DNA from 3 places in the Micromonospora sp. L32 genome. Region 1 is predicted to be linked to each of the others. Evidence: predicted binding sites of a transcription regulator. Region 1 holds the regulator's gene; each other region holds the start of a gene.
The links. Region 1 encodes HrcA, which represses chaperone genes, less so after heat shock. Its sites were predicted from a motif close to GGTTNGCACNCTCNNNNNGAGNGTGCNAACC; they were not measured.

Region 1 (3,236 bases):
AAGAAGAGCACCCCGCAGGTGACGATGGCCAGGACGAAGCCGATGATGTTGGCGATCGCCCAGGTGATCTGGAAGTTCAGCGAGGCCGTGGCGTGCGCCCGCACCGTCGGGGACTGCTGGCCCTTGGCGGAGAGCGCGATCAGCGGCGCCACCCAGCCGAGCAGGCTGCCGCCGACGATCACGCCGACCGGGCCACCGAAGTGCGCGACCAGCGACCAGGTCTTGTCGTCGTCGGTGGCGTAGCCGCCCGGGGCGCCGTAGCCGCCGCCGGGAGCGCCGTACCCGCCGGCGGTCGGATAGCCGACGCCCGGCGCGGAGTAACCACCCGGCGGTGGGTAGCCACCCGGCGGTGGGTAGCCACCCGGCGGTGGGTAGCCGCCCGACGGCGGTTGGTCACCGGTGGGTGGCGGATAGCCACCGGGCGGGGGATAGCCGCCCGCCCCGGGTGCCCCGGACAGTGGTGCGGTGGGCGGCTCGTACAACGAGCCGGACGGGGCGGTCGGGTCCGGGCGGTCGCCGGGGTCCCCCGCTCCGGGAGGGCGAGGTGGTTCAGTCATGGACGTCACGGTAGGGGTTGCCGGCAAGCCATCACCAGAGCGACACCGCCCCGGATGTCCGGATGATCGGCCCTGGCGCGCCGTCCGGGTGGCGGGGCGCACCCGTGGTCCGTCGCTGATCATCGCGTCAGCGGGGACGCCGACGTAGACTGGCACTCGCTACAGTCGAGTGCCAGTGCGCTCGCCCGGGGCGCCTCAGCCGCTCCGGGCCGACGTGCGTCAGGAGGTGGGGAGATGGGTCTCGACGACCGCAAGCTCGCCGTGCTGCGCGCGATCGTCGAGGACTACGTCGCCACGCAGGAGCCGGTCGGCAGCAAGGCCCTGGTCGAGCGGCACCAGCTCGGCGTCTCGCCGGCCACGGTGCGCAACGACATGGCCGTGCTGGAGGAGGAGGGCTACATCCGGCAGCCGCACACCAGTGCCGGCCGGGTGCCCACCGACCGTGGCTACCGCCTCTTCGTCGACCGGCTGTCCCGGGTCAAGCCGCTGAGCCCGGCCGAGCGCCGGGCGATCGAGCGTTTCCTGGTCGGCGCGGTCGACCTGGACGACGTGGTGCACCGCACCGTCCGGCTGCTGGCCCAGCTGACCCGGCAGGTCGCCGTGGTGCAGTACCCGTCGCTGGCCCGCTCCTCGGTGCGCCACCTGGAGCTGGTGCCGATCTCCACCACCCGGCTGATGCTGGTCATGATCGCCGACACCGGCCGGGTCGAGCAGCGGCTGGTGGAGCTGCCCGCGCCGATCCCCGCCGACCATGTCACCGACCTGCGCCGGCTGGTCAACGAGAAGCTGGTCGGCAGCCGGCTGTCGGAGACCCCGCCGCTGGTCCAGGCGCTGGTCGACGAGTCCGCGCCGCACCTGCGCGGGGCGATGACCACGCTCTCCACCGTGCTGCTGGAGACGCTGGTCGAACGGCACGAGGAGCGCATCGCGCTCGCCGGCACCGCGAACCTCACCCGGGGCGGCCTGCTCGACTTCCAGGGCTCGCTGCGGCCCATCCTGGAGGCGCTGGAGGAGGAGGTGGTGATGCTCAAGCTGATCGGCGAGGCCGAGTCGACCACCACCCGGGTGCTGATCGGCGACGAGAACGAGATCGACAACCTGCGGGCCGCCTCGGTGGTCAGCACCGGCTACGGGCCGGGGGCGACCGCGCTCGGCGGGCTGGGCGTGTTGGGCCCCACCCGGATGGACTACCCCGGCACCATCGCCACGGTGAGGGCCGTGGCACGCTACGTGGGCGAGCTGCTGGCCCAGAACTGATCCAGGGCAGGGGCCGGCACCCGGCTCCGGCCGACGACCGGCGCAACGCGAGACGAACATGAGGACACCGAACGCAGTGGCCAGGGACTACTACGGCATTCTCGGCGTGAGCCGGGAAGCCTCCGACGACGAGATCAAGCGCGCCTACCGCAAGCTGGCGCGGCAGTTCCACCCGGACGTCAATCCGGACCCGGAGGCCCAGGAGAAGTTCAAGGACATCAACGCCGCGTACGAGGTCCTCTCGGACGACCGGAAACGGCAGATCGTCGACCTGGGTGGCGACCCGCTCGCCCCGGGTGGCGGCGGCGCGGGGCCGGGCGGTCCCGGCGGCGCGGGCCCGTTCGTCGGCTTCCAGGACATCATGGACGCGTTCTTCGGCGGCGCCGCGGGCGGCGCCCGGGGGCCGCGACCGCGTACCCGGCCGGGTGCCGACGCGATCCTGCGGCTGGAGCTGGACCTGCATGAGACCGCGTTCGGCGTCGAGGCGCCGATCACGGTCGACACCGCGGTGCTCTGCACCACCTGCGCCGGCGCCGGCACCGCCGCCGGCACCCACCTGGCCACCTGCGAGGCGTGTGGCGGCCGGGGCGAGGTGCAGTCGGTGCAGCGCACCTTCCTCGGCCAGGTGGTCTCGGCCCGCCCCTGCACCGTCTGCCAGGGGTACGGCACCACCATCCCGCACCCCTGCCCGACCTGCGCCGGCGACGGCCGGGTGCGCACCCGCCGCTCGCTGACCGTCAAGATCCCCGCCGGGGTCGAGGACGGCATGCGGATCCGGCTCGCCCAGCAGGGTGAGGTGGGCCCGGGCGGCGGCACCGCCGGCGACCTCTACGTGGAGATCCACGAGCGGCCGCACGACGTGTACTCCCGCAAGGGCGACGACCTGCACTGCCGGGTCACCGTGCCGATGACCGCCGCCGCGCTCGGCACCCGGCTGACCATCAAGACGCTGGACAGCGAGGAGACGGTCGACGTCAAGGCCGGCACCCAGCCGGGCAGCACGCTGCGGCTGCGCGCCCGGGGCGTGCCGCACCTGCGCGGCACCGGCCGGGGCGACCTCTACGTCCACCTCGACGTGCGGACCCCCACGAAGCTCGACGCCGACCAGGAGAAGATGCTGCGCGACTTCGCCAAGACCCGGGGCGAGGAGGTCGCCGAGCTGACCAAGCAGGGCGGCTTCTTCTCCCGGATGCGCGACGCCTTCAACGGGCACGCCTGAGGTGTCCGCGCCGCTGTTCCTGGTCGAGGCGCTGCCCACCGGCGACACGCTGACCCTGGACGGCCCGGAGGGCCACCACGCGGCCACCGTGCAGCGGCTGCGCGTCGGCGAGGAGCTGCTGCTGGCCGACGGCCGGGGCGGCACGGCCGCCGCCGTGGTCACCGCCGTCGGCCGGGGCACCCTCGACGTGCGGGTCACCTCCC
Region 2 (3,236 bases), on a different contig from region 1:
CGAGAAGGTGTCGTGGTCAGGTTCCGGCGTGACCAGCGTCAAGAACCATCTCACCGTCACCGCCTGATTCCAGATCCACCCCGCCGTCCCTGACGGCACGACAGCTCAATCCCTTGACGGGGCCGGCCAGTGCGGCACGCAGCCGCACTGGCCGGCCCTGGTCTGTGACAGACCCGAAGGTCGTCGCTGCCCGACAAGCCATAGACGCCGGGCGTCTATGGCTTGTCGGCGATGAGTACCTCGGTGGTCAGGAACAGCGCGGCGATCGACGCGGCGTTCTGCAGCGCGGAACGGGTCACCTTGGCCGGTTCGACGATACCCGCTTTGATCATGTCGACGTACTCGCCGGTGGCAGCATCGAGGCCGTGGCCGGCGGGAAGTGAGTTGACCTTCTCTGCCACCACGGCGCCCTCAAGGCCGGCGTTGCTGGCGATCTGCTTGAGTGGCGCGGTCAACGCGACCCGCACGATGTTCGCGCCGGTGGCCTCGTCACCGGCAAGGTCGAGCTTGTCGAACGCCGTGACCGCGGCGTTGGCCAAGGCCACGCCGCCGCCGGGAAGTAGGCCCTCTTCGATGGCGGCCTTGGCGTTGCGGACGGCGTCCTCGATGCGGTGCTTGCGCTCCTTGAGCTCCACCTCGGTGGCCGCGCCGACCTTGATCACCGCGATGCCGCCGGCCAGCTTGGCCAGCCGCTCCTGCAGCTTCTCCCGGTCGTAGTCGGAGTCACTGTTGTCGATCTCGGCGCGGAGCTGGGCGACCCGGCCGGCGATCTGCTCCCCGTCACCGGCACCGTCGACGATGGTGGTCTCGTCCAAGGTGGCGACCACCTTGCGGGCCCGGCCGAGCATGTCGAGGGTGACGTTTTCCAGCGTGAGACCCACGGTGTCGCTGACGACCTGACCATTGGTGAGGACGGCAAGGTCGGCCAGCATGGCCTTGCGGCGGTCACCGAAGCCGGGTGCCTTGACAGCCAGCGACGTGAAAGTGCCACGGACCTTGTTGACGATCAGGGTTGCTAGGGCCTCGGCCTCGACGTCCTCGGCGACGATGGCCAGCGGCTTGCCCGCCTGCATGACCTTCTCCAGGATCGGGAGCAGGTCGGTCAGGTTCGAGATCTTGTTCTCGACGATGAGCAGGTACGGGTCGTCGAGAACGGCTTCCATGCGTTCCGTGTCGGTGACGAAGTAGGGCGAGATGTAACCCTTGTCGAAGCGCATGCCCTCGGTGAGCTCCAGCTCCAGGCCGAAGGTGTTGCTCTCCTCGACGGTGATGACGCCTTCCTTGCCGACCTTGTCCATCGCCTCGGCGATGAGTTCACCGACGCTTGCGTCGGCGGCGGAGATGGACGCGGTGGCCGCAATCTGCGCTCTGGTCTCGACGTCCTGGGCCTGGTTACGTAACGCCTCGGTCACTGCGGCCACGGCCTGCTCGATGCCGCGCTTGAGCGCGATCGGGTTCGCGCCCGCGGCGACGTTGCGCAGCCCCTCCCGTACCAGGGCCTGGGCCAGGACGGTCGCCGTCGTGGTCCCGTCGCCGGCCACGTCGTCGGTTTTCTTGGCGACTTCCTTGACCAGCTCGGCACCGAGCTTCTCGTACGGGTCGTCGAGTTCGATCTCCTTGGCAATGCTGACACCGTCGTTGGTGATGGTCGGCGCGCCCCAGCTGCTGGCCAGCACGACGTTGCGGCCCTTCGGGCCCAGCGTCACCTTCACCGTGTCAGCGAGGATGTTCATGCCACGTTCGAGGCCGCGACGGGCGTCTTCACCGAATGCGATCAACTTGGCCATCTGCGTCGTCCTCTACTCGTCGTGCTGACCTGCAGCACTGATCGGACCGACCTGCGATGACGTACGCGCACGCCCCACCAGAGGGCTCATCCCAATCGGCTAGCACTCGCACAGGGCGAGTGCTAACTACGGTTTAGCACTCGCCACCTGAGAGTGCAAGGAATGCGAAGATCAACCTCCCCGTGCTCGGGCCCCAACACCCGGTCGACCACTCCGACACGATGCCGCCTCGGGCGCCATCGACGAGACAGGGCGGCGTCGATGTCCGCGAGCACCACTCCGGAGGCCCGGCCGGCAGGTCACCGGCCGGGCCTCCGGTCGGGAGTGTGGATCTAACGGAGACCTCTCTGCTGCCGGCAGGTTGACAAGAGAGGTGCCGTTAGCGAGACAGCTCCGGGACCAGGGCGGCGGCGCGCCCTGGTCCCGGAGCTGACGTCACGGGCGAGGCCGACGACGTGTCATGGTGGCTCCGGCTATCTGACGGGCTCGCCGGGAGTCACCCGCGTCGCCGGAGTCGTTGCGCAAGCTTCCGCAGCCGCTGCTGGTTGTCGGGCTTGTTGAGCTGCTCACGCGCTTGGCGGGTGAGCCGTTGTCCTTGCGGGTTGTGCAGGAATGTGCGGATGCGGTCGACCATGGGTGCCATGCTGGTTTCCTTCCTATCGTGGATCTTCGTGCCGGCGGCGGGGCGTTGGCCGGGGTCGGGTGAGGGCGGGGATGGGTGCGCGGCAAACCGGCGCCCGACGCTGACACGGGTGGCTGCTTCCCTCATTGCTGTCATCACTGTTCCGATCCACGCGCCCAGGACCGGGGCCCGGTCCGCCGCTCGATCGGAATCATGGCAGCCAGGCTGTCCCCCGTCGGTCTTCCACACGTCCCGGGCAGGCTGTTCGCGCGGCTGATCCAGGCGGCGCGCGCCAGGGGGGACCTGGCTGGTGGGGCCTGCTGCGGCCCGCGGCGGCGCTGTGGTGGCCGGGTCTGCCGGTGCGTTTCGGGTGCGATTGACGGACATGACATCCCCTTGGGGTAGGGCCGGTGTGGCTGGCACCTCAGGAGTGGGATGTCGTCGATTCCGGGATAACTCGATCGTACGCTTGTTCGGCCTGGCGCGCTTGGTGCTCTTGGGGGTCGTTGCGTTCCCTCATCGGCGGCCGCGTTGAACGTGGGTGCGCTGCAGCAACCGGTTCCATGCGCAGACGGGAGTATTCAGCGGCGTTCAGTGAACGTTGGCCGATCGCATGTCCACGATGACCGGCAGGCCGCTCGCCATACCTCCGCTGCCCGCGGCGCAGGCGGGCAGCGCCGCTATCTCCGCCTGCGCTTGGCTTGCGGGGTTCAGGTCCGTGACACGACCCATCAGACACACCCCGTGCGCTTCCCGGCGAGGGGTCAAGGGTGGGCGCAGGGCGTGCGCGATCGCCTCGTGCCCTCGGACATGCCGGATCACAAGTC
Region 3 (3,236 bases), on a different contig from region 1:
TGGCCGTGGCCGTGCCCACCGGCGGCGGCCGGCTCGGCCTTCTCCGGCTTCTCCACCACGAGGCTCTCGGTGGTGAGCAGCAGGCCGGCGATCGAGGCGGCGTTGGTGACCGCGTTGCGGGTCACCTTCACCGGGTCGATGATGCCGGACTTCACCAGATCGACGTACTGGCCGGTGGCGGCGTCGAGGCCGTTGCCCCACTCCTTGCCGGCGACCTTCTGCACCACCACGTAGCCGTCGTGGCCGGCGTTCTGGGCGATCCAGCGCAGCGGCTCGACCAGCGCCTTGCGGACGATCGAGACGCCGGTCTTCTCGTCACCGGTCAGGCCCAGGTCGTCGGCGAGCACCGGCAGGATCTGCGCCAGGGCGGCACCACCACCGGGCACCGTGCCCTCCTCGACGGCGGCCTTGGTCGCGGCGATGGCGTCCTCGATGCGGTGCTTGCGCTCCTTCATCTCGACCTCGGTCGCCGCGCCCACCTTGATGACCGCGATGCCACCGGAGAGCTTCGCCAGCCGCTCGGCCAGCTTCTCCCGGTCCCACTCGGAGTCCGAGGCCTCGATCTCCTTGCGGATCTGCGCGACCCGGTCGGCCACCTCGGAGGACTGGCCGCCACCGTCGACGACGGTGGTGTTCTCCTTGTCGACCACGACGCGCCGGGCGGTGCCGAGCACCTCCAGGCCGACCTGGTCGAGCTTGTAGCCCAGCTCCGGGGCGACCAGCTCGGCGCCGGTCAGGATCGCCATGTCCTGGAGCATCGCCTTGCGGCGGTCGCCGAAGCCGGGGGCCTTCACCGCGCAGACCTTGAGGGTCTTGCGGATCGAGTTGACCACCAGGGTCGACAGCGCCTGGCCCTCGACGTCCTCGGCGATGATCAGCAGCGGCTTGCTGTTCTGGAGGACCTTCTCCAGCAGCGGCAGCAGCTCCTCGATCGCCGAGATCTTCTGCGTGGTGATCAGGATGTACGGGTCCTCCAGGACCGACTCCTGCGACTCCACGTCGGTGACGAAGTTCGGCGAGATGAAGCCCTTGTCGAACTGCAGACCCTCGGTCACCTCCAGCTCGGTGGTGAGCGCGGAGCCCTCCTCGACGGTGATGACACCGTCGCGGCCGACCTTCTCCATCGCCTCGGCGATCAGCTCGCCGATGGTGGCGTCCTGCGCGGAGATGGTCGCGACGTTCGCGACCGCCTCCTTGCTGGAGACCTCGACGGCCCGGTCGAGCAGCGCCTCGGAGACCTTGGCCGCCGCCGCGTCGATGCCCCGCTTGAGACCGGACGGGTTGGCCCCGGCGGTCACGTTGCGCAGGCCCTCGCGGACCATGGCCTGGGCCAGCACGGTCGCGGTGGTGGTCCCGTCGCCGGCGACGTCGTTGGTCTTGGTCGCCACCTCCTTGACCAGCTGCGCGCCGAGGTTCTCGTAGGGGTTGGTGAGCTCGATCTCCTTGGCGATGGTCACGCCATCGTTGGTGATCGTGGGCGCACCGAATTTCTTGTCCAGGACGACGTTGCGCCCGCGCGGGCCGAGGGTGACCTTGACCGTGTCCGCGAGGGCGTTGACACCGTGCTCGAGCAGGTGCCGGGCGTCGTCCGAGAAGCTCAGGATCTTCGCCATGAATGTCCCTTCGAAGCGCCGTTGCCCCGGCCCGGCGAGCCGGACCGGGGCAACGACACTGATCGGTTGCTTACTTCTCGATGACCGCGAGGACGTCGCGGGCGGAGAGCACCAGGTACTCCTCGCCGGCGTACTTGACCTCGGTGCCGCCGTACTTCGAGTAGATGACGGTGTCGCCGACGTTCACGTCAACCGGGATCCGGTTGCCCTTGTCGTCGATGCGGCCCGGGCCGACAGCGAGGACGGTGCCCTCCTGCGGCTTCTCCTTGGCGGTGTCGGGGATCACGATGCCCGACGCCGTGGTGGTCTCAGCCTCGTTCGCCTGGACCAGGATCCGGTCCTCGAGCGGCTTGATCGCAACCTTGGTCGCGGTAGTCACGGGCATACCCTCCTGGGGTACTGGTTTCGTTGCCGGTCGACCGGGGCCGACCAGCGTCAATCTGCCACATGCCACCGGGCGGGGCCGTCGTCGCGGGTGCCGGTCCGCCTGGCGTTCAGCGCCCGCGCCGGATGGCCCGGGAGCTGGCACCCTCGGGGTGAGAGTGCTAATCGCAGGTTATTCCTCGGCTAGCACTCCGTCAAGGAGAGTGCCAGCGCGTCGCGCCCGAACGGCCGCGATCGACGCGGCAGGGGCCGGTCGGACGGCGCGAGGCGGGTCGGGAGAATGGGCGGGTGGACATCGACCAGCTCGCCGCGCTGCGTACCCCCGAGGGGTCGGCCGCGCTCGCCGCGGCGGCCGAGCTGGCCGGCGGTGACCCGCTGGCCTCGGCCGCCGCGCTGCGCGCCGCCGGGCTGCCGGCCGGACTGGCCGCCGCCGCGCTGACCCAGGCCGAGCTGCGCCGCCGGGCGGTGGCCAAGTTCGGACCCGAGGCCGCTGGAATGTTTTTCACCCGGGCCGGGCTGGAGCAGGCCACCCGCCGGCCGGTCGCGGACCGGCGCGCCGCGCGGCTGCGCGCCGCCGGCGTGCGCACCCTCGCCGACCTCGGGTGCGGCCTCGGCGCCGACTCGCTCGCCGCCGCCCGCGCCGGCATCCGGGTGTACGGGGTGGAGGCCGACCCGGTGACCGCCGCGATGGCCGCCGCGAACGCCGAGTCGGCCGGGCTGGCCGAGGAGTTCACCGTGGAGTGCGGCGACGCCACGGCGTTCGACGTGACCCGGGTGGACGGGGTGTTCTGCGACCCGGCACGACGCCGGGCGGGCACCGGCCGGCGGATCTTCGACCCGAACGCCTACTCGCCACCCTGGGACTTCGTCATCCGGCTGGCCGAGCGCGTGCCGTACACGGTGGTGAAGGTGGCCCCCGGCATCGACCACGCGCTGATCCCGGCGGGCGCCGAGGCGGAGTGGGTGAGCGCGGACGGCGACCTGGTCGAGGCGGCGCTCTGGTGCGGCCGGCTGGCCGAGGTGCCCCGCCGGGCCACCGTGCTGCGCGGCGACGTCGCGCACCGGCTCACCGGCTCGGGCGCGGCGGAGGCGTCCGTCGGCCCCACCCGCCGCTTCCTGTACGACCCGGACCCGGCCGTGGTCCGCGCGCACCTGGTCGCCGAGCTGGCCGACACCCTCGGCGCGACGATCGCCGACCCGAGCATCGCCTACCTGTACGCGGACACCCCGACCGCGACC

Region 2: the regulator HrcA is predicted to act here: its motif matches at 1,885-1,915, upstream of groL (chaperonin GroEL).
Region 3: the regulator HrcA is predicted to act here: its motif matches at 2,134-2,164, upstream of groES (co-chaperone GroES).

Annotation. Positions count from the first base shown of each region.
Region 1 covers NZ_JBQHDD010000004.1:559,733-562,968, reverse strand. Annotated here, with positions in the region: gene ACTMTB_RS14530 (DUF4870 domain-containing protein) at 1-557, opposite strand, end outside; gene hrcA (heat-inducible transcriptional repressor HrcA) at 792-1,814, shown strand; gene dnaJ (molecular chaperone DnaJ) at 1,891-3,033, shown strand; gene ACTMTB_RS14515 (16S rRNA (uracil(1498)-N(3))-methyltransferase) at 3,035-3,236, shown strand, end outside.
Region 2 covers NZ_JBQHDD010000015.1:11,312-14,547, reverse strand. Annotated here, with positions in the region: gene ACTMTB_RS29020 (BON domain-containing protein) at 1-67, shown strand, start outside; gene groL (chaperonin GroEL) at 216-1,787, opposite strand; gene ACTMTB_RS29010 (hypothetical protein) at 2,284-2,421, opposite strand; gene ACTMTB_RS29005 (DUF1003 domain-containing protein) at 3,228-3,236, opposite strand, start outside.
Region 3 covers NZ_JBQHDD010000001.1:650,802-654,037, reverse strand. Annotated here, with positions in the region: gene groL (chaperonin GroEL) at 1-1,613, opposite strand, end outside; gene groES (co-chaperone GroES) at 1,684-1,998, opposite strand; gene ACTMTB_RS03255 (class I SAM-dependent methyltransferase) at 2,286-3,236, shown strand, end outside.